DNA from 3 places in the Burkholderia contaminans genome. Region 1 is predicted to be linked to each of the others. Evidence: riboswitches for the same ligand, from Rfam matches in the RefSeq annotation. Region 1 holds a riboswitch; each other region holds the start of a gene.
What was found. A riboswitch is a leader RNA that binds a small molecule or an ion and turns the genes downstream of it on or off. The one in region 1 is predicted to bind cobalamin.
Positions count from the first base shown of each region.

Region 2: linked by a shared signal. The riboswitch ahead of LXE91_RS01125 (FecCD family ABC transporter permease) and the one ahead of LXE91_RS13810 (HoxN/HupN/NixA family nickel/cobalt transporter) in region 1 are both predicted to bind cobalamin.
Region 3: linked by a shared signal. The riboswitch ahead of LXE91_RS18645 (TonB-dependent receptor domain-containing protein) and the one ahead of LXE91_RS13810 (HoxN/HupN/NixA family nickel/cobalt transporter) in region 1 are both predicted to bind cobalamin.

Region 1 covers NZ_CP090640.1:2,970,277-2,980,083, reverse strand. Annotated here, with positions in the region: gene LXE91_RS13835 (YaiI/YqxD family protein) at 52-504, opposite strand; gene LXE91_RS13830 (vWA domain-containing protein) at 566-1,174, opposite strand; gene LXE91_RS13825 (magnesium chelatase ATPase subunit I) at 1,243-2,328, opposite strand; gene cobN (cobaltochelatase subunit CobN) at 2,325-6,134, opposite strand; gene cobW (cobalamin biosynthesis protein CobW) at 6,141-7,229, opposite strand; gene LXE91_RS13810 (HoxN/HupN/NixA family nickel/cobalt transporter) at 7,256-8,314, opposite strand; cobalamin riboswitch at 8,498-8,760, opposite strand; gene LXE91_RS13805 (EAL domain-containing protein) at 8,843-9,427, opposite strand; gene LXE91_RS13800 (CSS-motif domain-containing protein) at 9,424-9,807, opposite strand, start outside.
Region 2 covers NZ_CP090640.1:233,706-243,512, reverse strand. Annotated here, with positions in the region: gene ilvD (dihydroxy-acid dehydratase) at 1-1,386, opposite strand, end outside; partial or broken gene LXE91_RS01160 (LysR family transcriptional regulator) at 1,522-2,434, shown strand; gene lgt (prolipoprotein diacylglyceryl transferase) at 2,524-3,414, shown strand; gene LXE91_RS01150 (SIMPL domain-containing protein) at 3,526-4,266, opposite strand; gene LXE91_RS01145 (EVE domain-containing protein) at 4,448-4,927, opposite strand; RNA gene ssrS (6S RNA) at 4,999-5,180, opposite strand; gene LXE91_RS01135 (cell division protein ZapA) at 5,261-5,575, opposite strand; gene LXE91_RS01130 (hypothetical protein) at 5,572-5,922, opposite strand; cobalamin riboswitch at 6,077-6,327, shown strand; partial or broken gene LXE91_RS01125 (FecCD family ABC transporter permease) at 6,487-7,484, shown strand; gene LXE91_RS01120 (ABC transporter ATP-binding protein) at 7,481-8,296, shown strand; gene cobT (nicotinate-nucleotide--dimethylbenzimidazole phosphoribosyltransferase) at 8,349-9,404, shown strand; gene LXE91_RS01110 (adenosylcobinamide-GDP ribazoletransferase) at 9,394-9,807, shown strand, end outside.
Region 3 covers NZ_CP090641.1:185,720-195,526, forward strand. Annotated here, with positions in the region: gene LXE91_RS18600 (helix-turn-helix transcriptional regulator) at 1-128, shown strand, start outside; gene LXE91_RS18605 (threo-3-hydroxy-L-aspartate ammonia-lyase) at 192-1,166, shown strand; gene LXE91_RS18610 (hypothetical protein) at 1,284-1,532, shown strand; gene LXE91_RS18615 (SDR family NAD(P)-dependent oxidoreductase) at 1,568-2,392, opposite strand; gene LXE91_RS18620 (SDR family NAD(P)-dependent oxidoreductase) at 2,398-3,273, opposite strand; partial or broken gene LXE91_RS18625 (NADP-dependent oxidoreductase) at 3,305-4,296, opposite strand; gene LXE91_RS18630 (Dabb family protein) at 4,346-4,978, opposite strand; gene LXE91_RS18635 (hypothetical protein) at 4,968-5,312, opposite strand; gene LXE91_RS18640 (helix-turn-helix domain-containing protein) at 5,479-6,537, shown strand; cobalamin riboswitch at 6,627-6,819, shown strand; gene LXE91_RS18645 (TonB-dependent receptor domain-containing protein) at 7,161-9,089, shown strand; gene LXE91_RS18650 (YdeI/OmpD-associated family protein) at 9,327-9,807, shown strand, end outside.

The DNA.
Region 1 (9,807 bases):
GGCGCAGCCCCACGCAGGGCGATCACGACACGTGGCCGCAGCGACGCAACCTCAAGGCTTGCCGTGCCGCGCCAGGAACCGGTCGAACTGCGACGCAAACGCCTTGCCGTCGCGTGCGCTGAACGGCGCCGGGCCGCCCGTATCGATGCCCGCGCTGCGCAACTGGTCCATCATCGCGCGCGTCGACAGGCGTTCCTCGATGTTCTCGCGGCTGAACCAGTTGCCGCGTGGGTCGAGCGCATGCGCGCCCTTGTCGAGCACGGCGGCGGCCAGCGGGATGTCGGCGGTGATCACGAGGTCGCCCGCTTCCACCAGCTCGACGATGCGCGCATCGGCCACGTCGAAGCCGGCCGGCACCTGCACCGCCTTGATGAATGGCGATGGCGGCGTGCGCAGAAACTGGTTCGCGACCAGCGTCACGCGGATTTCGGCACGACGCGCGGCGCGAAACAGCATGTCCTTGATGACGGCGGGACACGCGTCGGCATCGACGAGTACTTGCATGGCGGGGTTTTCCAATGGGTTGAAGCAGAAGCGGCGATCATAGCGCACCGCCGGCCGGCCATCAGCCGGCGCGGCCCGTGCACAGCGCGTCGGCCGTCACCCACTGCGCGCCCCACGCGTCGGCCAGCCGCGCGCCCTGCCCGATCCGCACGGCCGCATCGTCGAAGTCGACGAACACGACGTGATCGGCCGCCGCGGGTTTCGCGGGCATCTCGCGCGTGCGTCCGTCGGACAGCACCCACAGCCAGCGCTGTGTGGCCGGCTCACGCCGCGCCGCGCGCGCGAGCAATTGCGCGGCGGCCGCGATGCCGTCCGCGAGCGGCGTACCGCCGCCGCCTTCGACCGGTTCGAGCCAGCGCGCATTCCACCAGCGCGGCACGGCCGGGCCGAAGCGCCGCACGGCGCCATGGCCGCCGAAGCAGATCAGCGCGGTTTCGACACGGTCGCGCGCGGCCTGGTCGAAATACGCGACGATCAGCCCCTTCGCCAACGCGAGCCGCGCGTGCGACAGCATCGACGCCGAACAGTCGAGCACGAAGCATTGCAGTGCGTGCGGCGTGCCGGCGTGTTTCCGGAAGCGCAGATGGTCGCGATGCAGCGCGCTGCCGCGTTTCGCGGCGAGCGTCGCGGGCCATGCCACGGCCGTGCCGGCGCGCACCGTGCCAGGCACGCGCGCGGCTGCGCCTGATTGCCATCGAGGACCGCGAACGGGGTTCGCGGCGGCGCCGGCTCGATGGCTCAGCGTTTTTTTAGCGGCAGCGGCACCACGCCCTTTACTTCGCGCAGCCCGGCCGGCTCGGGTGGCAGGTAGCCCCAGTCGCCCTGCGATGCGGTGGCATCGTTCTTCGCCATATCAGACGAATCGTCGGGGCGATCGTGCACATCGGGCACATCGGGCGCAGAGCGATCGTTGCGTTCGTCGTCGCGTTGCGGCGCGCCTGACGAGGGCGGCGCGCCCGCGTGGCGCCGGTGCCGCAGCACCGCGTCGGCCACCCGCTCGACATGCGACACCGTCACAGCGTCGGCCTGCTCCAGCGCGGCGAGCGTGCGCGCCGCGCGCAGCATCACGAGATCGGCACGCAGCCCGTCGACCGCCGCGGCGATGCACAGCGCGCTGACGCGCGCATGGACCGCATCGTCGAAATCGAGCGCCGCCAGCCGGGCGCGCGCCGCCTGAATGCGGCTGCCGAGTTCGCGCTGCGCGGATGCATGACGTGCGCGGAACGCATCCGGATCGAGATCGAACGCGAGCCGCGCCTTCACGATCCGCTCGCGCTGCGCGGCGTCGAAGCAGTTCTCCAGCTCGACCATCAACCCGAAGCGGTCGAGCAGTTGCGGACGCAGCTCGCCCTCCTCCGGATTCATCGTGCCGATGAGCACGAAGCGCGCATCGTGCGCGTGCGACACGCCATCGCGCTCGACGATGTTCACGCCGCTCGCGGCGACGTCGAGCAGTGTATCGACGAGCCCGTCGGCGAGCAGGTTCACTTCGTCGACATACAGCACGCCGAGATGCGCCCGCGCGAGCAGGCCCGGCCGGAAGCGCACGCCGTTTTCGGCGAGTGCATGCGCGAGATCGAGCGTCCCCGTCACCTGCTCGTCGCTCGCCGACAGCGGCAGCGTGACGAACTGCCCTTCGGGCAACAGCTCCGCGAGGCCGCGCGCCGCAGTCGATTTCGCGGTGCCGCGCGGCCCGCTCACGAGCACGCCGCCGAGCGACGGGTCGATCGCGGCGAGCAGCAGCGCCTGCTGCAACGCGTCCTGTGCGACCAGCGCCGCAAACGGAAAGACCGCGCGGGCGCGGTGCGTCGTCGGATCGGTCATCGCCGTCCTCCTTCCTGGAGTTGTTCGCTCGCGAGCCAGACCGCTTCGATCCGTTCGCGATAGTTGCCCGGCTGCTGCCACAAGCCGCGCTGCATCGCCTCGACGAAGCGTTCGCAGATGCCGTGCAGCGCCTTCGGATTGTGCCGCTCGAGGAACGCGCGGGTGGCGTCGTCGAACAGGTACGCGTCGGCGACGAGCGCGTACTGGTGGTCGGACAGCACGCGCGCGGTCGCGTCATAGCCGTACAGGTAGTCGACGGTCGCGGCCAGCTCGGCCGCGCCCTTGTAACCATGTCGCTTCACGCCGTCGAGCCATTTCGGGTTGACGACGCGCGAGCGGATCACGCGCGCGATTTCCTCGCGCAGCGTGCGCATCTTCGGCGCGGCCGGGTTCGCGTGGTCGCCGTGGTAGATGCTCGGCTGCTGCCCGGACAGGTGCCGCACGGCCGCCGTCATCCCGCCCTGGAACTGGTAGTAGTCGTTCGAATCGAGGATGTCGTGCTCGCGGCTGTCCTGGTTCTGCACGACGACGTCGATCGTCGCGAGCCGCTCGCCGAACACGTCGGCCCCGGCGTCGCCCGCGCTGTTCTGCGCGTACGCATGGCCGCCCCACTGGCGGTAGGCATCGGCGAGATCGGCGTCGGTCTGCCAGCGGCGCTGGTCGATCAGGTCCTGCAGGCCCGCGCCGTAGCTGCCCGGCCGCGCGCCGAACACGCGCCAGCCGGCGCGGCGCCGCGCTTCGTCCGGCGCCACGCCCTGCGCCACCCATTTCTCGCGTTCGCGCTCGATGCGCGCGCGGATCGGGTTCAGCGCCTCGGGCTCGTCGAGCGCGGCCACCGCCTGCACGGCCGCGTCGAACAGGTGCATCAGGTTCGGGAACGCGTCGCGGAAGAAGCCCGACACGCGCAGCGTCACGTCGATGCGCGGCCGGTCGAAGATCTCGATCGGCAGGATCTCGAAGTCGGTCACGCGGTGGCTGCCGTGCGCCCATTTCGGCCGCACGCCGAGCAGCGCGAACGCCTGCGCGATGTCGTCGCCGCCGGTGCGCATCGTGGCCGTGCCCCAGACCGACAGGCCGATCGCGCGCGGATAGTCGCCGTGATCCTGCAGATGGCGCTCGATCAGCTGCTGCGCGGATTTCAGGCCGAGCGACCACGCGGCCTGCGTCGGCACCGCACGCGTGTCGACCGAGTAGAAATTGCGGCCGGTCGGCAGTACGTCGGGGCGGCCGCGCGACGGCGAGCCGCTCGGCCCCGGCGGCACGAAGCGGCCGTCGAGCCCGCGCAGCAGCTGGCGCATTTCCTCGCCGCCGCACGCATCGAGCGCGGGCAACAGCGTCGCGCGGACGCGTTCGATGACGGCGAGCGTATGCGGCCAGTCGCCGGGCGGCGGCGTGCCGGTGCACGTGTCGCGGCCGTCGGCTGCGCACAGCCCGTCGAGCCATTGCTGCGCGAGCCGTTCGAGCCGCTCGCGTGTATCGCCCGCATGGCGCCACGGCGATGCGTCGAGCGCCTGCAGGACCGCCGGACGCGGGCCGACCCACGGCGCGGCCCAGTCGGCCGCGAGCGGATCGAAGTCATCGCCGAGCGCGAGATCGCGTGCGAGCGCGCCGATCAGCCCGGCGCGCGCCCCCTTGCCGTCGCCGACCGGAAAACGCGCGAGCGCGAGCAGCGTGTCGCGACGCTGGCGCTCGGCCGGCGATTCGCCGAACACGTGCAGCCCGTCGCGGATCTGCGCTTCCTTCAGTTCGCACAGCCACGCGTCGACGCGGGTGAGCAGCGCATCCTCGTCGCCCGCGTCGCGCGGCGGCGACACGCTCAGTTCGTCGTGCAGCCGATGCTCGGCGATCGTCGCGAGGATCGTCTTGCGCAGCAGCTTCGCGCGCCGCGCATCGACCATCAGCGCTTCGTAGTATTCGTCGACCTGCCGTTCGAGATCCTGCAACGGACCGTAGTTTTCCGCGCGGGTGAGCGGCGGCATCAGGTGATCGACGATCACGGCCTGCGCGCGGCGCTTCGCCTGGCTGCCCTCGCCCGGATCGTTGACGATGAACGGATACAGGTGCGGCAGCGGCCCGAGCGTGAGGTCGGGCCAGCACGCGTCGGACAGCGCGACGCTCTTGCCCGGCAGCCATTCGAGGTTGCCGTGCTTGCCGAGGTGGATGACCGCGTCGATGCGATACGCATCGCGCAGCCAGAAATAGAACGCGAGATACGCATGCGGCGGCACGAGATCCGCGTCGTGATAGCTCGCGTAGTCGTTCTCGCCGCGCGAGCGCGACGGCTGGATGCCGACGAACACGTTGCCCGCGCGCCAGCCGGCGATCGTGAAGCGCCCTTGCCGCAGCGTCGGGTCGGCTTCGGGCGGACCCCAGCGTTCGTTCAGCGCATCGCGCACGGCCGCCGGCAGCCGCGCGAAACGCGCGACGTAGTCGGCCAGCGGGAAGCTCTGGAATGCGGGGCGCAACGCATGCACGGCCGCGTCGTTGGTCACGCCTTCGGTGAGCCGCGCGATCAGCGCGCCGCCGTCGGGCGGCAGGTCGGCCACCGTGTAGCCCGCGTCGCGCAGCGCCGCGAGCACGCGCAGCGCGGACGCCGGCGTGTCGAGCCCAACGCCGTTGCCGATGCGCCCTTCGCTTTGCGGATAGTTCGCGAGAATCAGCGCGACGCGCTTGTCGGCGTGGTCGAGCGTGCGCAGCCGGCACCAGCCGCGCGCAAGCGCCGCGACGAACGCGATCCGCTCGGCGTCCGGCTGGTAGCGCACGACGTCGACCTCGGTGTGCGGGCAGCGGTACGCGAGCCCCTTGAAGCTCACCGCGCGCGTGACGATGCGCCCGTCGACCTCGGGCAGCGCGATATGCATCGCGATGTCGCGCGCATGCAGGCCCTGGTTGTCGGCCACCCACGCGTCGCGATTGCCGCCGGACAGGATCACCTGCAATACCGGCGCGTCGCCGGCGAGCACGTCGTGCTCGGGGCTGTCGATTGCGCCCGCCGCGAACGCGGTCGTGTTCAGCACGAGCGCGACGTCGTGCGTGTCGCAGAGCTGCGTGATGACTTCGCGGCTGACCGCGTCCTTCAACGACGTGACCGCGATCGGCAGCGGATTCAGCCCTTCGTCGACGAGCGCGTCGGCCAGTGCATCGAACACGGCCGTGTTTGCCGCCTGCCAGTGCGCGCGATAGAACAGGATAGCGACGACGGGCGCGCCGGGCGTCCAGCGCGGCCGCCAGTCGTCGACGCTCGCGCGGTCGCGCGCCGGGTGATACAGCGCGGCGGCCGGCAGCGGGCGCGGCGGTTCGGGTTCGTCGCCGAACCCGAGCGTGTGGAAGGCGATGCTGCGCAACAGCGCCTCGGCGTTGTGCACGCCACCCTCACGCAGGTAGCGCCACCACAGCCGGCACAGGTCGGGCGCGACGGTGCTTTTCGCGACGAGGTTCGGGTCTTCCTGCAGGTCGCCCGAGAACATCGCGAGCTGCTGCCCGCGCTTCGACGCGAGCGACACGGCCTGCTCGATCCCGTACGGCCAGTACGCCTCGCCGCCGAGATGATCGATCACGACCGACTTCGCATGCTGCAGCACGTCGTCGACGTAGAAATCGACCGACGCCGGCTGCCGCAGGAACGTGACGTTCGCGAGCCGCACGCTCGGGAACCCGGCCGGCAGGCGCGGCACGACGCTCGCGAGGAGCGACAGCGTCGTGTCGGCCGAACTGAGGATCACGATGTCGGCCGGTTGCTGGTCGATCCGGACGACGCCCTGCGTATCGTCGACGAAGCCGCCCGGCGTGGTGCGCAGCAGATGCATCGTGCGTTACGCCTGTTGCGGCTCGGCCGCGCATGCGGCGTCGAACGCGCGTTGCAGCGCGGCCGCGTCGAGATCCTCGCCGATCAGCACGAAGCGGCTCGCACGCGTTTCGCCGTCCTGCCAGCGACGGTCGAAATAGCTGTCGAAGCGGCGGCCGACGCCCTGGATCACGAGCCGCATCGGCGCGCCGGGCAGCGCGGCGAAGCCTTTCGCGCGGTAGATCGTGTGCGCCTCGACGACGCGCTGCAGCGCGGCGATCGTCGCTTCGCGCGTACCCGCATCGCCCGACACGACCACCGAGTCGAAATCGTCGTGATGGTGATCGTGATCGCCGTCGTCGGCCGAGCCGTGATGGTCGTGACGCAGGTGGATCGTTTCTTCCGATGCCGATTCGAGGCCGAGCAGCATCGCGAGGTCGAGCTCGCCGCGCGTCGCGCGCACGATCTTCACCTGCGGCGGGATCTCGTCGCGGATCGCGGTTTCGATCTGCGCGAATTCCGCGTCGCCGACGAGATCGGCCTTGTTCACGATCACGAGATCGGCGGACGACAGCTGGTCGGCGAACAGCTCGTGCAGCGGCGATTCGTGGTCGAGGTTCGGATCGGCGCGGCGCTGCGCGTCGACGGCCTGCGGGTTTTCCGCGAACTGGCCGCTGGCGGCGGCCGGCCCGTCGACCACGGTTACGACCGCGTCGACCGTGAAGCTGTTGCGGATCGTCGGCCAGTTGAACGCCTGCACGAGCGGCTTCGGCAGCGCGAGGCCGGACGTCTCGATCAGCACGTGGTCGATGTCCGCGCGGCGCTCGACGAGCGCTTCCATCACCGGATAGAACTCTTCCTGCACGGTGCAGCACAGGCAGCCGTTCGCGAGTTCGTAGAGCTGGCCCGCCGCTTCGCCCTGCGCGCCGTCGGCATCGTCGCAGCCGATGCCGCAGCCCTTGAGGATTTCGCCGTCGATGCCGAGCTCGCCGAATTCGTTGACGATCACCGCGATGCGGCGGCCTTCGGCATGCTGCAGGATGTGACGCATCAGCGTGGTCTTGCCGCTGCCGAGAAAGCCCGTGACGATCGTGACGGGAAGCTTGCGTAGGGTCATGGTAGGTCCTGTGTCGAATGAGGGAGTCAGGCCGAGAGCGTCACGTCGATCTCGTCGTATCGTTTGAGGCGGTAGATCGCGGCCGATACGATCCAGCACGCGAGGAACAGGCCGATCACGACGTAGCCGAGCATCCCGAAATGCGAGGCGACCAGCGTCGAGAATGCCCAGACGGGGCCCTGCAGCGAGAGTTTGTCGGCGAGCAGCGCGAGCACCTCGATGCCGCCGATCAGCGCGGCGACCAGCACCGACACGAACGTGATCGTCATGTTGTAGTAGATCTTGCGGATCGGCCGCACGTATGCCCAGCGGTACGCGCCCATCATCAGGATGCCGTCGGTCGTGTCGACGAGCGTCATGCCCGCGGTGAACAGCGCCGGCAGCACCATCACCGACCAGAACGACATGCCGCCCTGAACCTGCGTCGCGGAAATGCCGAACAGCGCGATCTCGGTCGCGGTATCGAAGCCGAGGCCGAACAGGAAGCCGACCGGATACAGGTGCCAGCTGCGCGACACGAGGCGGAACAGCGGCCGGAACAGGCGCGCGAGCACGCCGCGCTGGTTCATCAGCATGTCGAGATCGGCATCGACGATCGCCTCGCCGCGACGGGCCGCGCGAAACGTGCGGTACACGGAGATCAGGATCAGCAGGTTCGCGGCCGCGAGCACGAGCAGGAAGAATGCCGACACGCTCGTGCTGATCACGCCGCCCCAGGTCTTCACGCTCTCGAAGCGCGCGAGCGACGCCGCGGTCAGCGCGACCGCCGCCGACATCACGATCACCACGGTCGAGTGGCCGAGCGAGAAGAACAGGCCCGCGCCGAGCGGGCTGCGGCCTCCCTGCATCAGCTTGCGCGTGACGTTGTCGATCGCGGCGATATGGTCGGCATCGACCGCGTGGCGCAGCCCGAACACGTACGCGAGCAGCGCGGTGCCCAGCAGCACGGGCTGGTCGCGGAACGCGACGAAGGCCCAGATCCACGCGGCGACGTTGAACGCGACGAGCAGCGAGTAGATCGCGGCGATTTTTCCGCGCAGCCCGGACGGGCTGTCGTTGAACAGGCGGAGGAACGAGTCGAGCATGATGCTCCCTTGCGAACGGTCGACAGGGTGAATGCCAACACGGCTGCCGCGTGCCCTGCCCGTGCCGCCCGCCGCACGCCACGCCGGCGCGTGCATGCAGCGGACGGTTCGGCGGAGGAAGCGGGAAACACTCGGACGTCTGGGCGTACTGCGGCCGTGGACGATGCGCCGCCTCCCCGCGGCGCTGGATCCAACGTCCTGGCCGGTATCCGGGCTGACGAACACGCCGCTTCGCCTTCCCGGATGCACGGCATCCAGTGGCGGTCGTCCGCATGCGGCAGGCATGCGGCGAAGCGGCGCTGCGTCGTGGCGGGCACGACGCGTTCGCTTACCGTTGCGGGGGCAGCACAGGTTGGCTCGACTGCGGTGCAGGCAGGCTCCCTGTTTCCCGTTTAACTGCGCGCGCCGGAGCGGCACGCGCGAGCACCAAAACGCGTGCGAGTGTAGGCGGGTGGGCCGAGAGCGTCAAGACGACGGCCCGCGAGCCCACGCGAGCGCGCGTCGCGGCCGGCTTTTCGGTCCAGCGGCTCAGCCGGTTCCCGGCGACTGCGCCGCGATCGCGTGGCGCAGCGCTTCGACGGTATCGGGACGCCCGAAATACCAGCCCTGTGCACGGATCGACTGCCCGGGGATGTCGAGCATGTCCGCCTGCTCACGGGTCTCGACGCCCTCGAAGACCAGGCCGGCCCCGAGCCGGCGGGCGATCGCCAGGATCTCCGGAATGAACGAAGTGCCGTCATGCTGCGGCGCGACCGGCAGCAGCGAACGGTCGACCTTGATGTAGTCGATCGGAAGATGCTGCAGCAGGCTCAGGCTGGAGTAGCCGGTGCCAAAATCGTCGATGTAGACGGGATGCCCGAGCTCGCGCAATTGCCGCAGTGCCGGCACGATTTCCGGCAGCTCCACGGTCGACCGTTCGGTCAGTTCGACGCCGACATGCCGGCGCGGCAATCCGGCCGGCCAGCAGCCGTTCAGCGTCGCCATCAGGCTGCCGTCCCGCAATTCGGGCGCGCTGGCGTTGATGGTGACGCAAAAGTCCGGCCTGCTGTCGAACAGCACGCGCATCTCCCGCAGGACCGTGCGTACGACGAACGCCGTGACGTCGACGATCATGCCCGCGCGTTCGGCCTCGGCAATGAACACGTCGGGGCGGCCGGCCCGCCGGTCCAGCGGATCAGCGCTTCGGCGGAGACGATTCGCGATGACGCGCCCAGCGCAACGATCGGCTGATAGCGCAGGACGAATTGCCCGTTTGCCAGCGCTCGACGTATCTGCGCCGGGAGCGCGGCCCAGCGCCGGTGCAGCACCCACGCGCCGAGCCCCAGACAGCAGCCCGCCGCGCCGGCGGCGATCCCCAGCAGCCAGCCGGCGCGCCGACGCGCGTTCGCGAGCGCCTGCGGCGTCACGACGACGACGGTGCACAGCGGCACCCGCGCCGAGCAGAATGGTTTGCCGTCCCGAAACCCCGGCACCTGGCCGGCATCGACGTACGC
Region 2 (9,807 bases), 1.1 Mb from region 1:
TTCGCCGAGCCCCTTGCCGATGATCGCGGACGTCGGCGCGAGCATTTCCGGCATGCCGGGGCCGCCCTTAGGGCCCAGGTAGCGAAGCACGAGGATGTCGCCGGCGCGGATCCGGTCGCCGAGGATTGCATCCATCGCGCTCTGCTCGTCGTCGAACACGCGTGCCGGGCCCGTGATCACAGGGTTCTTCAGGCCGGTGATCTTCGCGACCGCGCCGTCTTCCGCGAGATTGCCCTTCAGGATCGCAAGGTGGCCTTCCTTGTACAGCGCGCGGTCGATCGGGAAGATCACGTCCTGATCCGCGCGCGGCACGCTCGGCACGTCCTTCAGTTCTTCGGCGATCGTGCGGCCGGTGATCGTCATGCAGTCGCCGTGCAGCAGCCCCGCGTCGAGCAGGATCTTCAACACCTGCGGAATGCCGCCAGCCCGGTGGAGGTCGGTCGCGACGTACTTCCCCGACGGCTTCAGGTCGCAGATCACGGGTACGCGCTTGCGGATGCGCTCGAAGTCCTCGATGGTCCAGTCGACCTCGGCCGCGTGCGCGATCGCGAGATAGTGCAGCACCGCATTGGTCGAGCCGCCCGTCGCCATGATCACCGATACCGCATTCTCGATCGATTCCTTCGTGATGATGTCGCGCGGCTTGAGATCGCGCTTCACGGCCTCGACGAGCACACGTGCCGATTCGGCGGCCGAATCGACCTTCTCCTGGTCGGGGTTCGCCATCGTCGACGAGTACAGCAGCGACATCCCGAGCGCCTCGAACGACGAGCTCATCGTGTTCGCCGTGTACATCCCGCCGCACGACCCCGACGTCGGGCAGGCGTTCTGCTCGACGCCTTCGAAATCCTCCTGCGACATCCGGCCCGCAGTGAATTCGCCGACGGCCTCGAACGACGACACGATCGTCAGGTCCCGGCCTTTCCAGTTGCCCGGGCGGATCGTGCCGCCGTACACGTAGATGCCCGGCACGTTCAGGCGCGCGAGCGCGATCATCCCGCCCGGCATGTTCTTGTCGCAGCCGCCGACGACGACCACCCCATCCATCCATTGCCCCTGCACGCAGGTCTCGATGCAGTCGGCGATCACCTCGCGCGACACGAGCGAGTACTTCATGCCTTCGGTACCCATCGACATGCCGTCCGAAATCGTCGGCGTGCCGAAGATCTGCGGGTTCGCATCGGCCGCCTTCACGGCGGCGACGGCCGCGTCCGACAGGCGCTGCAGGCCGGAATTGCACGGCGTGATCGTCGAATGGCCATTCGCGATGCCGACCATCGGCTTGTCGAAATCGTCCTTCTGGTAGCCGAGGGCGTAATACATCGAGCGGTTCGGCGAGCGGGCCACGCCCTGCGTGATGTGCTTCGAGCGACGGTTGTAAGCCATGGGGGACTCCATCGTTGTCTGGGCAACGCCGGTGAACGGCGCGCCGGTTCGGATCGATCAAGAATGGAGTGTCCGGATTGGGATGTCCAATATATTATTTGTCGCGTATTAAGTCATTTTGCGAATGAGAGAGGCATGGCCGATCCGACTCCCGACCTGCGCCAGTGGCGCTATTTCGTGACCGTCGCCGACGAGCGCCATTTCGGCCGCGCGGCTGAGCGCCTGTCGATGACGCAGCCGCCGCTGTCCCAGGCGATCCGTGCGCTCGAGGATGCGCTCGGCGTCGCGCTGTTCGCGCGCACCAAGCGCTCGGTGGCGCTGACGGCGGTCGGGGCGGCGCTGCTGCCCGACGTGCGCCGGCTGCTTGCCTCGGCCGATGCGCTGCCGCCGCTGGCGCGACGGCTCGCGCGGCGAGGCCGGCTCGCTGTCGCTCGCGTTCGTGTCGACCGCCGATTACGGGCTGCTGCCCGCGCTGCTGCGGGCGTTCGGCGCGCGCTATCCGCAGGTGCGGCTGCAACTCGCGGAGGCGACGAGCGACGTGCAGATCGACGAGCTCGTCGCGGGGCGTATCGACGCGGGGCTCGTCATTCCGCCCGTGCCGCCGCGCCACGCGGCCGGGCTGGCGTACCTGCCCGTCATGCGCGAGCCGCTCGTGGTGGCGATGCCGGCGGCCGCGAGCGATGCGCCGGAAGACGTGCCCGTCCGTCTCGCGGAGGTTGCCGCGTTGCCGCTCGTGATCTTTCCGCGTCGTCTGGCGCCCGGCTTTTATGACATCATTACGGGCTGCTACGGCGCGGCGGGGGAAACGCCGCACATTGGCCAGGAGGCGATCCAGATGCAGACGATCGTCAGTCTCGTGTCGGCCGGCATGGGCGTCGCACTGGTGCCGCAATCGCTGCGTAACCTGCGGCGCACCGGCGTGGTCTACCGGCCGCTTGCCGATCACGCGCCGGTCGTCGAGACCGGCCTCGTGTGGCGCACCGGTGACGTAAGCCCCGTGCTGGCCGGCTTCATCGATGTCGTGCGCGCGCAGGGCCTCGCCACGTGACGTGAACGATGACGCGCCGGTGCCGTCCAACGCGCGGTGCTGCGCGTGTGCGACGGCCGTACCGCATTCGAAAACTTCTTCGCTAACCCATGATCATTCACCCGAATTTCGACCCCGTTGCGATCCATCTCGGGCCGCTGGCCGTGCGCTGGTACGGGCTCATGTATCTCGTCGGCTTCATCGCGGCGATCGTCGTCGGCCGGATCCGCCTGAAGTTGCCGCACGTCGCGGCGCAGGGCTGGACCGCGAAGGACATCGACGACATGATGTTCTACGGCGTGCTCGGCACCGTGCTCGGCGGCCGGCTCGGCTATGTGCTGTTCTACAAGGCCGATTTCTATTTCTCGCATCCGCTCGACGTGTTCAAGGTGTGGGAGGGCGGCATGTCGTTTCACGGCGGCTTCCTCGGCGTGACGCTCGCGATGGTGCTGTTCGCGTGGCAGCGCAAGCGCCACTGGCTGCAGGTCACCGACTTCGTCGCGCCGATGGTGCCGACGGGGCTCGCGGCCGGGCGGCTCGGCAACTTCATCAACGGGGAACTGTGGGGCCGCGTGACCGATCCGTCCGCACCGTGGGCGATGCTGTTCCCGGGCGCGATGCGCGACGATGCGGCGTGGTTGCCGAAGCACCCGGAGCTCGTCGAGAAGTGGCATCTTGCCGACGTGTTCATGCAATACCAGATGCTGCCGCGCCATCCGTCGCAGCTCTATGAAATTGCGCTCGAAGGCATCGCGCTGTTCTTCGCGCTGTTCTTCTTCGCACGCAAGTCGCGGCCGATGGGCGCCGTGTCCGCGCTGTTCCTGATCGGCTACGGGCTCGCGCGCTTCACGGTCGAGTTCGCGCGCGAGCCCGACGATTTCCTCGGCCTGCTCGCGCTCGGCCTGTCGATGGGACAGTGGCTGTCGCTGCCGATGATCCTCGCGGGCGTCGCGCTGATGGTCTGGGCGTATCGCCGCCGGGCGGCGACTGCCGCTGCATGATGCAATGCCGATGCGCGTGCGATCGGCGCGTGCATCGGCACCGTGCAGGTAAACGCAAAACGCCGGCCCTCGGGCCGGCGTTTTTCATTTCGGACTGCCGTGCGCTGCGCGTTACTTCATCTGCACGGAGCCGTTGACGGTGACCGACACGGTGGCCTTGCCGCCCTCGACCGCGATCGGCGCGCTCATCTTTGCGCTGTCCATCGGCGCCGCGGCCATCGCCATCATGCGCGGGTACGGCTGCACGTTGCGGCCGCCGCCCACGTTCACGTCGCGGATCGTGTAGCTGCTGTAACCGAATGCCTTTGCGGCTTCATCGGCGCGGGCACGGAACGACTTGATCGCTTCCGTCGTCAGCTTCTGCTCGGCCGCGCGCTGCGCTTCGGGCGACAGCGAGAACTCGACGTTCGCGACCTGCATCAGGTTCGACAACTGGCCGGCAAGCTTCGACGCGGCAGCGAAATCGCGCGATTCCAGCGCGACCTCGGTGCGGCCACGCCATGCGGAGATCTTGCCGTCGCGATCGGTGCTCGGGTACACGGAGAATGCGCCCGTGTGGGCGGTGACGCCCGATACGCCCTTTGCCTGCGACAGCGCGGCGTCGGCGCGCTGGTTCAATTGCGCGGTGAGGCTGCCCGGATCCTTGGCCTGCTGCTCGTAGAACAGCGTGATGTGGATGATGTCCTGCGGCACGTCGGCGCTGGCTTGCGACGACAGCGACAGCACGCCTGCCGGCTCCGGAAAGTGCGGGTTCGCGGTTTGCGCGTGCGCGGCGGGCGAGGCGAGCGTCAGCGCGACGGGAACGGCGGCGGCAAGGGCGAGCGACAGCGCGAGTGCGGATTTCTTGGTCATTGTTGGACTCCTTGTGCGAGGGCGTGCACGCGGATCGCGCGTGCACGACGCGGGCGTACCGCGCGACGAAAAAAACGACAGCCGGCCTGATCGGCCGACAGCGGTTGCTTAGGCCGCGCGAAAGTGCCGCGAGTTCCGTTGCGGCGGTGCGTACTGACCAGATTTGACCTTTGGCGTGCGCCTACTTCATCAGCTTTTCGGTGATGAAGCGCCATTCGGCGCGCGTGACCGGCGTGATCGACAGCCGGTTGCCGCGCGCGAGCACGCGCATGTCGGCGAGTTCGTCGTGTTCGCGCAGCGCCGCAAGCGGCACGAGCGCCGCAAGCGGCACGAGCGCCGTTTTTTTCACGTAGCGAACGTCGACGAGCAGCCACCGTGGTGCTTCCTGAGTCGACTTCGGATCGTAATAGGGGCTTTTCGGGTCGAACTGCGTGGGGTCGGGGTAGGGCGTCGACGACACTTCGGCGAGGCCCGCGATGCCCGGCTCGGGGCAACTCGAGTGATAGAACAGCACGCCGTCGCCGATCTTCATCGTGTCGCGCATGAAATTGCGCGCCTGATAGTTGCGCACGCCGGTCCACGGCAGCGAGCGCTGCGGTGCGTTGGCGAGATCGTCGATGCTTGCTTCGTCCGGTTCGGACTTCATCAGCCAGTATTGCATGGATCGTGATCGACGCAGAAAGAGGCTGCTACAAAAGAAAACGGCACCGGGCTTCGCCCGATGCCGTTGGATAGGCCCCCGCCTTGGCCGCTAGGCCGGCATCCTGAACCTGAGGTTCAGAATTGGTCGCAGTTAGCAGCACTTCGGGTACATCAGACAGAGTGACGCGCGCGCCCGTGCTACAAATTTCCGCAACCGTGCACATGGCATTGGTTCAAGGAATATATGACCTTGGCGAACCAGGCAGGGAAGCTGACTGAACTGTGTTTCGTTGCGCCAATTTGACCACCGTTGATCGCCGAGATCAAGGGGAATCGACGCATCGATCAAACGTTACTGCGTCTCGTGCTGTGCGAGCACCGCGCCGAGTTGTTCGTTCATCTGGTGCATTGTACGACGGATTTCTTCCGCCGGAAATGCTTCACCGTGGCGCACGCTCGTTTGCAGCCGCAGCAATTCGGACGCGAGCGACAGCGCGGCCATCACTGCGATGCGATCGGTGCCGCGTACCGAGCTGTTCGAGCGGATTTTCGACATTTCGGCGTCGACGCGCGCGACCGCTTCGAGCAGCGCCGCTTCGGTCTCGGCCGAACAGGCGAGCCGATAGGCCTGACCGAGAATCGAGACTTCGATCTGCTTGGTGCTCATGCATGTTCTCCGTGGCTGGCCGCGTCATCGCCATCCGTACGCGCCTGCGCATCCAGCAGGTCGAGCTGGTTGTCGGCTTGCTCCGCACTTTTCGAGCGCGGCAGCTTTTCGAGAATCGCGTTCAGTTTCACCTGGGCGTCGTCGATCTTTGCCGACAGCGTGTCACGCTCGGCCGCAAGTGCATTGCGTTCATCGCGCAGTTGCGCGAGTTCCGCGCGGACAGTGTCCGCATCCGCGCGCAATTGCGCGACCTGCTCCTCGAGCGCGAGCCGTTCCGAGTGATAGCGCTTGTTCAGCGAAATCAGACGGCCAATATTTTGAGATAGGGTTTCGAGTTCGTTGAGCATTTGCTGCGTCCTCTAAAGACCCAGCATTTTAGCGCGGAATAACGCGCAATCCGACATCTGTAACGTTTCCAGTCGTAACACCCCTGCTTCTTGCCGCGAATCGGCGGGTCCCGTGCGTGTCCGGACGCTTCCTTGACGCTCGCGCGACCCGCTCCTAAACTGGCGCCGCCTCGGTGCTCGCGCGTGGAACGCGCGGTTAAACGGGAAGCAGGGCGCGGGCGCCAGACGCTCGCCAACCTGCGCTGCCCCCGCAACGGTAAGCGGCCGCGTCTCGTGACGCAGGCCGGCTCGGGCGCGTTTCGTGTGCAAGTCCTGCATGCGGGCGCGGGCCACTGCGCGTCATCGCGCGGGAAGGCGAGCCGGACCGCCGCCAGCCCGGATACCGGCCGAGACGGGGAGCCCGCACGGGCTTCGTGACGCGCGGCCCGCGGGGAGGCGGGGCGCGCCATGCTTCATGGAATCTTCTTCGATGCTGACCCCAATCGTCCGCGCGGCGTTCAGGTCACGACCGGCCGGCACCCGCAAGCGGGTACGCCGCACGTCGTGTGCGGCGCCGTGCGCGGCATGAGCGCCGCACGCGCTGCCGCGATCTGGGCCGGGCTGGCCGCCATGGTTGCGCTGCTGTTCGTCGCGTCGCTGTCGATCGGCAGCGTGCCGATGTCGCCATGGCAGGCGCTCGCGTCGCTCGTGCCGCATGGCGGCGACGCGCTGTTCGCCGATATCGTCCGCACGCTGCGCCTGCCGCGCGCACTTGCCGGCTTCGCATGCGGCGCGCTGCTCGCGCTGGCCGGCGCACTGCTGCAGGTACTGTTGCGCAATCCGCTCGCGGAGCCGTACGTGCTCGGCGTGTCGGGTGGCGCGGCCGGCTTCGCGCTCGTCGCGATGATCGCGGGCGGCGCGTGGTGGCTCGTCGATGCGTCGGCGTTCGCCGGCTCGCTCGTGTCGGTCGCGCTCGTGCTCGGTCTCGCGCGCCGCGAGCTGGGGCGCGCCGAATCGCGCGATGCGTCGCCGCGGTTGCTGCTCACGGGCGTCGTGATCGCGGCCGGGTGGGGCGCACTCGTCACGCTGCTGCTGTCGCTCGCGCCCGACGCACGCCTGCGCGGGATCATCTTCTGGCTGACCGGCGACCTCAACGGCGTGACCGCGCCGTGGTTCGCGTGGGGGCGCTGCTGCTGGCCGGCTGCGTCGCGCTGCCGGCCGCGCCGCAACTGAACGTGCTGCTGCGCGGCGACGCGACCGCGCTCGCGCTCGGCGTGCCCGTTGCGCGCGTGCGCGTGCGGATCTATCTCGTCGCGTCGCTGGCCGCTGCAGCCGCGGTGACGACGGCCGGCACGATCGGCTTCGTCGGTCTCGTCGTGCCGCATGCGCTGCGGCTCGCCTTCGGCAACGACCAGCGAATGCTGTTGCCCGCCGCGATGCTCGCGGGCGGCGGCGGCGTGATGGCGGCCGACCTGCTCGCACGCACCGTGATCGCGCCCGCGCAATTGCCGGTCGGCGTGATGACCGCGTTGATCGGCGTGCCGGTGTTCCTGTGGATGTTGTTGAGGAGGTCGATGCGATGACGAGGGCCGCACTGCACGCCACGGCCGGCGACATGAGCTGCGCGGCCGTCGGCCTGACGCTGAAGGCCGGCGCGCGTACGCTGCTCGACGGCTTCACCCAGGTGTTTCGTCCCGCCGAGATCTGGTGCGTCGTCGGGCCGAACGGCGCGGGCAAGACGACGCTGCTCGCGACACTCGCAGGGCTGCAGCCGCCGGCCGGCGGACACGTCGAGATCGATGGCCGGCGGCTTGCCGCATGGCCACCCGAGCAGCTCGCGCAGCGCCGCGCGCTGATGCCGCAGCAACTGCACGACGCATTCAGCGCGACCGTGTTCGACACGGTGCTGCTCAACCGTTTTCCGTATCTCGGTGGTTGGGGCTGGGAGCGTGACGGCGATCGCGCGGCCGCGCATGACGCGCTGGCAACGTTCGACCTCGCTGCGCTGGCGTCGCGCGACGTGCTGTCGCTGTCGGGCGGCGAGCGGCAACGCGTCGCGCTCGCCGCGACGCTGTGCCAGGATGCGCCGCTGATGCTGCTCGACGAGCCGCTCGCGCATCTCGACCTGCATCATCAGATCGATTGCCTGACCGCGCTGGCCGCCTGGCTCGACGCAGGCCCGCGCACGGTGCTGTTCTCGTGCCATGATCTGAATCTCGCACGGCGTTTCGCGACGCACGCACTGCTGCTCGACGGTCGCGGCCATGCGTGGGCCGGCCCCGTGCACGACGTGCTGACGCCCGAGCGCGCGAGCGACGCGTTCGGCTATCCGCTCGTGCTGATCCGCGAGAACGGCCGCGATGCGCTGCTGCCGGCGTGGCCCGAGCGACAATGATCTTTCCTTTTTCGATGCGCGGCGCATGCCGCGCCAACGACACGGCTTCCTGATGACGACCCCGACCCACTTCCCGCCGCCGATCGCGCCGCTCGACGAGGTGCTGCGCAAGCGCCTGCAGCACGTGATCGACCACAAGACCAAACCGCCCGGCAGCCTCGGCCAGCTCGAGGCGATCGCGTTGCAGATCGGCCTGATCCAGCATACCGAGCGGCCGGTCGTGCAGCGTCCCGTGATGATCGTGTTTGCCGGCGATCACGGGATCGCCGCCGAGGGCGTGAGTCCTTATCCGCAAGCGGTGACCGCACAGATGGTCGCGAACTTCCTCGCGGGCGGCGCGGCGATCAACGCATTCTCCGGTGTCGCGCAGAGTACGCTCGAGATCGTCGATGCGGGTGTTGCGTCGCCGCTGCCGCTGTCCGACCGGCTGGTGTCGCTGCCGGTCGCGCGCGGCACGCGCAACTTCGCGGCGGAGCCGGCGATGACGCGCGACGAGGCGATGACGGCGCTCGCGGCCGGCGCGGCACGCGTGCGCCTGCATGCGTCGCTCGGCACGAACGTGATCGGTTTCGGCGAGATGGGAATCGCGAATACGTCGTCGGCTGCGTGCCTGATGAGCCGCCTGCTCAGCGTGCCGATCGACGCGTGCGTCGGGCGCGGCACGGGCCTCGACGACCAGGGCCTCGCGCACAAGCGCGCGGTGCTCGGACGCGCGCTCGTCAAGCACTCGCACGCGATTGCGCCGCTCGACGTGCTCGCAACGTTCGGCGGCTTCGAGATCGCGATGATGACGGGCGCATATCTCGCGGCCGCGAGCGAGCGGATGACGATCCTCGTCGACGGCTTCATCGCGACGGCCGCGCTGCTGGTTGCCGAGCGCATCGCGCCCGGCGTGCGCGACTACTGCGTGTTCTCGCATGCGTCGCACGAGGCCGGGCACCGGCGCATGCTCGAGCATTTCGGCGCGAAGCCGCTGCTCGCGCTCGACCTGCGGCTCGGCGAAGGCACGGGCGCCGCGCTCGCGCTGCCGCTCGTGCGTGCGGCCGCCGCATTCCTCACGGAGATGGCGAGCTTCGAATCCGCCGGCGTCGACAATCGTGACGCCTGATCGCGCGCGCGGCGTGCAGGCCGAACTGCGCTACTTCTTCGTCGCGCTCGGCTATTTCACGCGTGTGCCCGTGCCGCGCTCGATCGGCTACGCGGCCGGCGATCTCGACCAGGCCGCCCGCTATTTCCCGCTCGTCGGCGCATGCGTCGGCGCGTGGGGCGCGCTCGTCTATCTCGCTGCGCTGCGCGTGCTGCCGCCGTCGATCGCGGTCGGGTTGTCGATGGCCGCGACGCTGCTCGCCACGGGCGCCTTTCACGAGGACGGCCTGGCTGACAGCTGCGACGCGTTCGGCGGCGGCTATACGCGCGACGACGTGCTGCGCATCATGCACGACTCGCGGATCGGCACGTTCGGTGCGGTCGCGCTCGTGATCTCGCTCGGCGTGAAATGGCAGGCGCTCGCG
Region 3 (9,807 bases), on a different replicon from region 1:
CCGACCAGCGCCGCGAGTTGATGCAGACGTTGAAGGCCGACGGTTTCCTCGAAGTACGCCGCGCGATGGAGATCGTGTCGCAGCATCTCGGCGTCTCGCGCGCGACCGTCTACAACGATGCGAAATGACGCAAGCGCGCGGCACGCGCGCTGCTTTACTGCTGAACGATTTCAACGACCACCAGGCAATCCATGAACGCTCCGACTCTCCCCACATACGACGACGTCGCCGCCGCCGCGGCCCGGCTCGAAGGCCATGCGCACCGCACGCCGGTGATGACGTCGCGGACGATCGACGAAGCACTCGGCGCGCAAGTGTTCTTCAAGTGCGAGAACCTGCAGCGCATGGGCGCATTCAAGTTCCGCGGCGCGTTCAACGCGCTGTCGCGCTTCGACGCGGAGCAACGCCGCAACGGTGTCGTCGCGTTCTCGTCCGGCAACCATGCGCAGGCGATCGCGCTGTCGGCGCGCATGCTCGGCATTCCCGCGACGATCGTGATGCCGCAGGATGCGCCGGCCGCGAAGATGGCCGCGACGCGCGGCTACGGCGGCAAGGTCGTGACCTACGACCGCTATACCGAGGATCGCGAGCAGATCGGGCGCGAACTCGCCGCGCAGCACGGGCTCACACTGATCCCGCCCTACGACCACCCGGACGTGATCGCCGGCCAGGGCACGGCGGCCAAGGAACTGTTCGACGAAGTCGGCCCGCTCGATGCGGTATTCACGCCGCTCGGTGGCGGCGGGCTGCTGTCGGGCACCGCGCTCGCCACGCGCGCGCTGTCGCCGCACGCGACGCTTTACGGCGTCGAGCCGGAAGCCGGCAACGACGGCCAGCAATCGTTCCGCTCGGGCGCGATCGTGCATATCGACACGCCGCGCACGATCGCCGACGGCGCACAGACGCAGCACCTCGGCAACCTGACGTTCCCGATCATCCGCCGCGACGTCGACGACATCCTGACCGCGACGGACGCGGAACTGGTCGACTGCATGCGCTTCTTCGCCACGCGCATGAAGATGGTGGTCGAGCCGACCGGCTGCCTGTCGCTCGCCGCGGTGCGACGGATGAAGGACGCGCTGCAGGGCAAGCGCGTGGGCGTGGTGATCAGCGGCGGCAACGTCGATCTCGAGAACTTCTGCGCGCTGGTATCGGCGCCGGCATGACCGTCGCGGCGCGCATGAACATTCCGTCATCCGCGCCGCATCACTCCTTCACGTCGCGTTAAGTTTCGCGCCCTAGACTGATTACGTTGTCCCGCAGCCAGTCGTGAAGGAGCCACCATGAAATCGCACGCGATCGTCGCCGCCGCCCTGACGGCTGCTTCCCTTTCGGCGTTCGCTCAACCGGGCGTGACGTCATCCGGTTTCCCCGCCGCGTCGCCGCACGACGCCGTTGCGCAAGCGACGCACCGCTCGCCCGGCACGTTGCCGCACGCCGGCTTCGTGCTCGCGAAGATCGATCAGAACAATACGCCGCCCGATCGCGGCGGCGACCCGAGCGGCCGCTCGCATTCCGGCATGCGCATGTGACGGCACGCGCCGGGCGTGGCTGCCGCGCCCGGCCGTCAGAACGACGGCAGCGACGGATCGCGTGCAGCGAGGATGTCGTCTGTGCGCCGCTGCAGCGCGCCGTCGATCGTCTCCGGTTGCGGAATCAGCCAGTAGCGCCCTGCCCGGATACCGTCGAACACCCGCGCGGCGAACGCGTCGGGCGTGAGCCCGTGCGCGTTCAGCATCGAGCGCATCGTGTCGACGAAGCCGCGTACTTCGGGCCGGTCGTGCACCGCGCCGAACGGGTCGTTGAAGATGCCCGACTGCACCGGGCCCGGCGCGAGCAACGACACGCCGACCGGTGCGCCCAGCATCTTCAGTTCTCCATACAGCGATTCCGTCAGCGCGACCACCGCGAATTTCGTCGCCGAATAAGGCGACATCAGCGGGCTCGGCAGGAACCCGCCGACCGACGCGGTGTTCACGACGCGCGCCGGCACGTTGCGCTCGAGCATCCGCGGCACGAAGCTGCGGATGCCGTTCAACACGCCGTGCACGTTGATCGCGAAGCTGCGCTCGAAGCGTTCCGGCGTGATTTCCCAGCTGAAGCCGGTCGCCATCACACCGGCGTTGTTGAACAGCAGGTCGACGCCGCCGAAGCGCTGCCAGGCGGCCTTCGCCAACGCGTCGACGGCTTCCGGCCGGCTGACGTCGGTCGGCACGCACAGAACCTCGGTGTCGAGCGTCGCGGCGAATGCGTCGAGCTTCGCCGGGTCGAGATCGGCCAGCACGACGCGCATGCCGAGCCCGGCGGCGTGGCGTGCGAGCCCGCTGCCGATGCCGCTGGCCGCGCCGGTGATCACGGCGGTGCCGCCGTCGAAGCGAATCGAATTCGTCATGTCAATCAAAGTCCTGTCGGGTCGATGTGGGGATGCGCATACGCGGGAACCACCGGCGGCGGCAGCACCGTGCGGCCGTCGAGCGAGCGCACCGCGAGTTGCTGCGCGAGCGGGAAATGCAGGCTGTGCGTGACGAGGCCCGTGCGTTCGCGCGCCGGCAGGCGGCACAGCGCGAGCGCGGTTTCGGCGAGATACGCGACGTCCTCGGTCGGATAGCCTTCAGGGATGTAGCGCGCGGCGCCCGGCGTGCGGATCGCCGTGCTCGGCGCGACGAGATTCACCGCGATGCCGTCGGCTTCGAGTTCGGCCGCGAGCCCCTGCGTGAAGCGCGACAGCGCCGCTTTCACCGCCGCATAGACGGTCGCGCCGCCCGCACGCGAGAAATCGTCGAACGGCCGCAGCGGCGGCAGCGCCGTCACCGAGCCGACGTTGACGATCCAGCCTGCGCCACGGGCGCGCATCAGCGGGATCGCGGCCTGCGCCAGCGCGAACGGAATGCGCAGATAGTGTTCGATCGTCGTGTCGAACATCGTCATCGGCATCGCGTCGACGCACGCGTAGTCGGCCACGCCCGCGTTGTTGACGAGAATGTCGAGGCCGCCGGCGGCTTGCGCCGCGCGCCCGACGAGCGCATCGCGCTCGGCTGCGTTCGACAGGTCGGCCGCAAGCGCGATCGCGCGGCCGCCGGCCTGCTCGATCAGCGCAACTGTTTCGGCGAGCGTGCCGGCGGTCGTCGCCGATTGCATGAGGCTGCGCGCCGTCACGACGACGGTCGCGCCTTCGGACGCGAGGCGCTGCGCGATCGCACGGCCGATGCCGCGGCTTGCGCCCGTCACGAGCGCGCACTTGCCGGCCAGTACGCTGGTTCGGGAATCGGTCATCGTTGTCTCCTGTGATGTGCGTGCGGGCCGCTCAGCGGGCGATATCCGCAACATGAAGCACCAGCTTCGTTTTCGCCTCGCCCGTTTGAACGAGATCGAGTGCGCGGGCCGCCTGTTCGAGCGGAAACCGATCGAAACGCGGCACGCGCAGCACGCGCTTCTCCAGTTGCGCCGCGATCCGGCCGAGCGTGCCGCCGCTCGGCGTCCGGCTGTAGGTCATCGCGGTGCGCAGGCCGCGCCGTGCGGCAATGGCCGCCGTCGCGGCGAGCCGCTCCGCATCGCCGGCCGCGAGCGTCATGATGTTCACCAGCGTGCCGCCCGGCGCCAGCAGGTCGAGTGCATTGGCCAGCGTGCCGCCGCCGACCGCGTCGAGCACGACGTCGACACCGCCGGGCGCCGGGCGCGCAGCGCCTCGGCGATGTCCTGCGCGCGATAGTCGATGCTCGCCGCCGCGCCCAGCGCTTCGACCGTCTCGCGGTTGCGCGCCGAACACGTCGCCGCGACGCGCGCGCCGGCCTGCACCGCCAGCTGGATCGCGAACGTGCCGACCGCACCTGCGCCGCCGTGTACCAGCACGGTCTGGCCCGCCTGCAGCCCGCCGTCGTCGAACAGGCCGGCCCATGCGGCGAGCGCGGGCGTCGGCACCGTCGCGGCTTCCGCCAGGCTCACCGCGTCGGGCACGCGCACGACCGAGTCGTGACGCACGGCGACGTATTCCGCATACGCGCCCCAGCGCCCCGCGCCGACGTCGGTCTGCGCGAACACGCGCATGCCGGGTTCGAATCCGTCGACGCCCTCGCCGACCGCTTCCACCACACCCGCCGCGTCGAAACCGAGCACGAACGGAAACGTGTACTGCATGAATGCGCCGAGGTAGCCCTCGCGGCATTTCCAGTCGGCGGGATTGATGCCCGCGCAGGCCACGCGGATCAGCACGTCGCCGGGGCCCGGCGTCGGGGCCGGCACGTCGGCCATTCGCAAGGTGTCGGAATGACCGACGCGGTCGATCAACAGGGCTCGCATCTTCGTGTCTCCAGGGTTGGTTTGACGTCAGCTTGATGTGGGCTGCGCGTCAGGCCGCCGTATCCGCCAGCAGGCTCGACGCGAGCGGACAGAACGCATGCGAGATCGCATCGACCGTCCAGTCGGGGCTTTCGGCGTCGAACCGGCGGTCGACCCAGCCCCAGTGATACGGATGCATCAGGTATTCGCCGAGCAGATCGCCGACGTGCGCGAATTCCTGCTGCCACACGTGCGTCCATGCGCCGGGGGGCTCGATCCGGCTCAGGCGCCAGTTGCGGATGCCGGGCATGAACGCGGGCATCTGCAGCAGTTCGCGTTCGAGCGCGGCGATCCGCACTGTGCCGGCCTGCGGCGGCGTGCGCAGCATCAGCGTGCGCCACACGCCCTCGCGCAGCGCCGGTTCGCGCAGGCCGCCGCCGATCGCGCGGCATCGAGCGCCGTCGATGCGCTCGATGCCCGGCAATCGAGCCAATGCGCCGAAATCCACCGTACCGTCGGCCGCCGACTCGTCGCGCAATACGTCGAGCGTGTAGTCTCCCGCGCCCCAGCTGCCGTCCAGATTGCGTGCCAATGCCACGCGTTTCGTGCCGGCCCGCGCGTGCGCGGCTGCGTGCAATGCATGCTCGATCGCGCCCGCATCGCAATCCGCCGACACGAATACCTGTGCCGTGTCATGCCGCATGATCGACCTCCGTCAGCGCGGGAAGCGGCGCATCGGCGTCCGTCATCACATGGCGGCGGCGCACGTCGCACAGCGCGTCGACGGCCATCCAGAAACCGACCACGTCGGCATCCGTCAGCGCGCGCATCCGGTAGTAGGCCGGCGCGTCGGCCACGTGCCAGGTCAGCCACAGCGTGCTCCACTGCCCCGGCACCGCGACGGGCGGCGACACCCAGCGGCCGGTTGCCGTCAGCCCGCGCGCCGCGTGGCCCGGCAGGTAGCGGTCGCGCAGCAGTGCAAGCACATCGGGAATACGCTCGGGCGCGAGCGTGATTTCGTCTACGATCTGGATCATTCGCGTGTCGTCCGGGGTCGTTCGTTACAGGATGCGCAGCGTGCCTACGCCGTTTCGGTGAGGCCGAAGGCGGTCGGCGTGGATAGCATTCTTGCGTGGCGACGGTTGTCGGACCCCTACCACCGCGCTCACCGACCCCTGTCACAACGCTCAGATCGGGAGACTCATGAAACAGCGCGCCATGCCGGCCCGCGGCCGCATCTTGCCGGGCCTCGGTGCACGCCTGCTGAGCGAACTCACGCGCAGCGGCGCGCCGCCGGCCGACCGCGACGCGCAGCCGCCGCAACCGGCAGCGACGCCCGGCGATTTCGTCGCGCTGTACCGCGACGCGATCGAACGCCTCGAGGCGCAGGTCGCGCGTGGCGACGGCCACCCGCCGATGCGCAAGCGCGAAGTCGACCTGATGTGCCGCTGCCTGCTGAGCTGCGCGACGCTCGACGACGCGATCCGCTGCGCGCGCGAATTCGGCGAGATGCTGACGCCGCGCGCCGGCGCGCTGTCGCTCGCCGTGCGTGACGGGCGCGCGACGTTCCGGATGGATTCGCTGCGCCGCACACGCAGCCCGGCCGCGTGCCTCGTCGACCTGACAGGGCTGTTCTGCTATCTGCAGCTGTTCGGCTGGCTGATCGGGCAGCCGCTGCGGCCGACCGACGTGTGGCTCGGCCATCCGCGCCGCGACGACGCGATGCCTTTGCTGGGGCTGTTCAACGCGCCGGTCGAGGTGGGCCGCAAGAGCTACGGCTTCGCATTCGATGCGGGGCGGCTCGAGTGCCGCGTGATCCGGCAGCCGGCCGAGCTCGACGCGTTTCTCGTCGATTTTCCGTTTCGCCTGATCGATGCGGCGCCGGCCGTCGTGTCGTGGGCGCAGCAGGTGCGCGGCTTTCTCGATGCGGCGCTCGCGCACGAGCAGGCGTTGCCGGCACTCGCCGAGCTGGCCGGGTGGCTCGGCGTGAGCGAGGCGACGTTGCGGCGGCGGCTGGCGGCCGAAGACAGCGGTTATCACGTGCTGCGGGAGCAGTGTCTCGCCGAGGCTGCGCAACGCTGCCTGCGCGAGTCGGACTGGCCGGTCGCGCGGATCGCCGCGCATCTCGGGTTCGGCGGCGAGGAAGCCTTCCGCCGCGCGTTCGTCAGGTGGACAGGTGTCGCCCCGACCCGGTTCCGGCGCGATTGCATGGCAGCAAACCACGCCATTTCGTCAGACATGAAACGCGCCATCGACGCATGAAAGACAGGATTTCGAAAGTTTTTGCGCATCGATGACGTTTTTTCGCATCCGCGGGCTGCCCGACAATTGACGCGCCGGAGCGCACGCCATTACCCTTGCGCGCTGATGGTTCCCAGGGATGGGATCAAAAGGGAACGCAGGAGAGGCCGCGCCTCGAATCTGCGGCTGCCCCCGCAACTGTGAGCGGCGAATCCGTGCCACTGCATGCCACTGGGAAACCGGGAAGGCCGGCACGAATCAGGACCCGCGAGCCAGGAGACCTGCCATCGACCCGAGGTCCAAGCAGCCGCACCGGGCGGGGTGTCCCGGCGCGCCAGGCACCGCCATTGGCGGTCGCCCGTTGCATGGACGGCCCGACCTCAGGATCCGCCCGATGTCCACTGTTACCGCACCTGCTTCCTCACCGGAAGCGTCGCGCCGGCACACCGCCGGCATGCACGGCCCGCCAGCTCGCGCGCGCCGCTCCCTATCGATCGCGTCCGCCGGCATGTGCCGCGCCGACGCCCGCGACCGCGGCCCGCTCGACCCGGCCGCGCGATAGCCCGATCACGGATAACAAAACCGGTGCTGCCGCCGCGCGCTCACGATCGACGCATGCGCAGCCCGACCACAACGACAGCCTCATGAAGATTCGACACCTCCTTGCCACGTCCGCCGCGACCGCGCTTCTCTCGCCGCTCGCCCACGCCGCCGGCGACACCACGGTTGCGCAACCGGCCCCGGCCGCCGACGCCGCCGACCTGCCGACGATCAACGTCACCGACACACGCCGGCTGCCCGAGTCGTTCGACCAGCGCTATGCGACGACCCAGGTGCTCACGCGCACCGATCTCGACCGGCTGTCGCCGAGCGACCCGAGCATCACGCAGGCGCTCGCGACGCTGCCCGGCGTGACCGTCTCGCAGAACGGCGGCCCCGGTTCGTCCGCGTCGGTCAGCATCCGCGGCTCGTCGGCCAGCCAGGTCGCCGTGTTCATCGACGGCATCCGCATCGGCTCGCCGACCACCGGCATCGCGCCGTGGGCCGACCTGCCGACCGAAGCGTTCGAACGTGTGGAAGTGATCTCGGGGCCGGCCGCCGCGTCGTTCGGCGCCAATGCGATGGGCGGCGTCGTGCAGCTCTTCACGCGCCGCGCGGCCAACCAGCCGAACCAGACCACCGTGTCGTTCGGCGGCGGGTCGAACAAGGCGTTCGACACGCAACTGCGCACGTCGGGCACGGTGCCGTCGACCGGGCCGCTCGCCGCACTCGGCGGGCTCACCTACTCGCTGGGCCTGCACTCGTACAACACGGCCGGCATCGACGCGACGCGCCCCTTCGCATACGGGCACGAGGCGGGCCGCAACCCGTACCATGCGCAGGATCTCGATGCGCGCGTCGGCTACGCACGCGACAACTGGTCGATCTCGACGTTCGCGCTGTATCACCGGTCCGATCTGTCCTACGACAACAGCGGCTACGCGAACCGCCAGCTCGATCATCAACTGACGACCGGTATCGCGTTCCACCTCGACATCACGCCGGACACGCAGTTCGACCAGTCGTTCGGTTATGCGAACGATCGCGGGTTCATCTACGCGAGCGATCCGGCCATCCCGACCGACCAGATCAACTCGCAGCGCATCAGCACGTCGACGTCGTTGACGCACCAGGAGCGCGGATTCCATCTGTTCGGGCTGCCGCTGTCGGGCGAAACCAAGCTCGCATACGACTTCACGCGCGAGCAGGCATTCCTGCCTGTCGACATTCCGAACGGCGTGCCGACGCGCAACGATTCCGCGTTCTCGCTGCACCAGTCGGCGACGCTCGGCAGCGTGACGATGTTCCTCGCGGGGCGTCATGAAATCATCGCCGGGCAGTCGGTGAATACGGGTAACGCGGCGCTCGCGTGGGCGATCACGCCGGTATACACGGCGCGCGCGTCGTACGGCAATGCGTTCAAGCTGCCGTCGTTCAACGACCTGTACTACCCCGGCTACGGCAATCCGAACCTCAGCCCGGAACGCAACACGTCGGTCGAGGCAGCGATCGATGCGAACACGTCGTATGGCACGTTCACGGCCGCGATCTACGATACGCGCGTCACCAACCTGATCGCGTACAACCCGGCGACGTTCTCGCCGATGAACATCGGCCGCGCGCATATTCGCGGGATCGACCTGTCGTACAAGGGGACGATCGGCCGCTCGACGCCGGTAAGCCTGGCAGTCGGGATCCTGAATCCGCAGGACGAAACCAACGACTCGTGGCTCAACCGCCGGCCGCGCCAGACGGTCAGCCTCAACATCGATCACACGTGGGACGAACTGCACCTGCATGCGTTGAGCACGGGGGCGTCGCTGCTTTATGGCGGCACGACGTTCGACGATCCGGCGAATTCGACCTATCTGCCTTCGTACCTGACGGTGGGCCTGCGCGCGTCGTACCGGATCAATTCGCACCTGACGGTGTCGGCGACGGTGTCGAATCTGTTCGATCGGCAGTACATGACCGCGTATGGGTACAACACGCTCGGGCGGACGGCGTTCGGGAAGGTGAGTTATACGTTCTGACGGGAATGGGGAGGCGTTGGCCGGACAGGTGGCAAGGCCTCTCGTTTGACATGGTGCATCCGATGCCTGCGCCGCCGGGTTCGTGAAACGGGTGATGCCACCCCAAAACCGGGCGATGGACCGACGACTACCGAGCCGTCGGTCTTTCGTCGCACTGCGCACGTTGCTGTCCGTGTCAACGCTGTTAGACTGCGGACGCCTTCCCCGCACATGGACTCCACCATTCAGGACAGTGACATGACCGAATGCGCGCTGACATTGACCAGCCAGATCGAATGGGAAAACTGGTTGGAGCAAAACGGCAGCACGTCGGACGGAACATGGCTGCGTCTGGCGAAAAAAGGCACCGCGCAGCGAACCATCACCTACGAACAGGCGTTGGAAAGCGCCCTCTGCCATGGCTGGATCGATGGTCAAAAACGGGCTGAGAGCGAGCAATACTGGTTGCAACGCTTCACCCCGCGCTCCGCAAAAAGCATCTGGTCCAAACTCAACACGGACCGGGCTGAAGCGCTGATCGCCGCCGGCAGGATGCGCCCGCCCGGCTTGCGCGAAATCGAGAAAGCCAGAAAGGACGGCCGCTGGCAGGCTGCCTATACGTCGGCCAGCAACTCGATCGTGCCCGACGACCTGCAGGCGGCCCTGGACGCCAATCCGGAAGCCCGCACGTTTTTCGCAACACTGAACAGCCGTAACCGATATGCGATCCTGTTTCGGA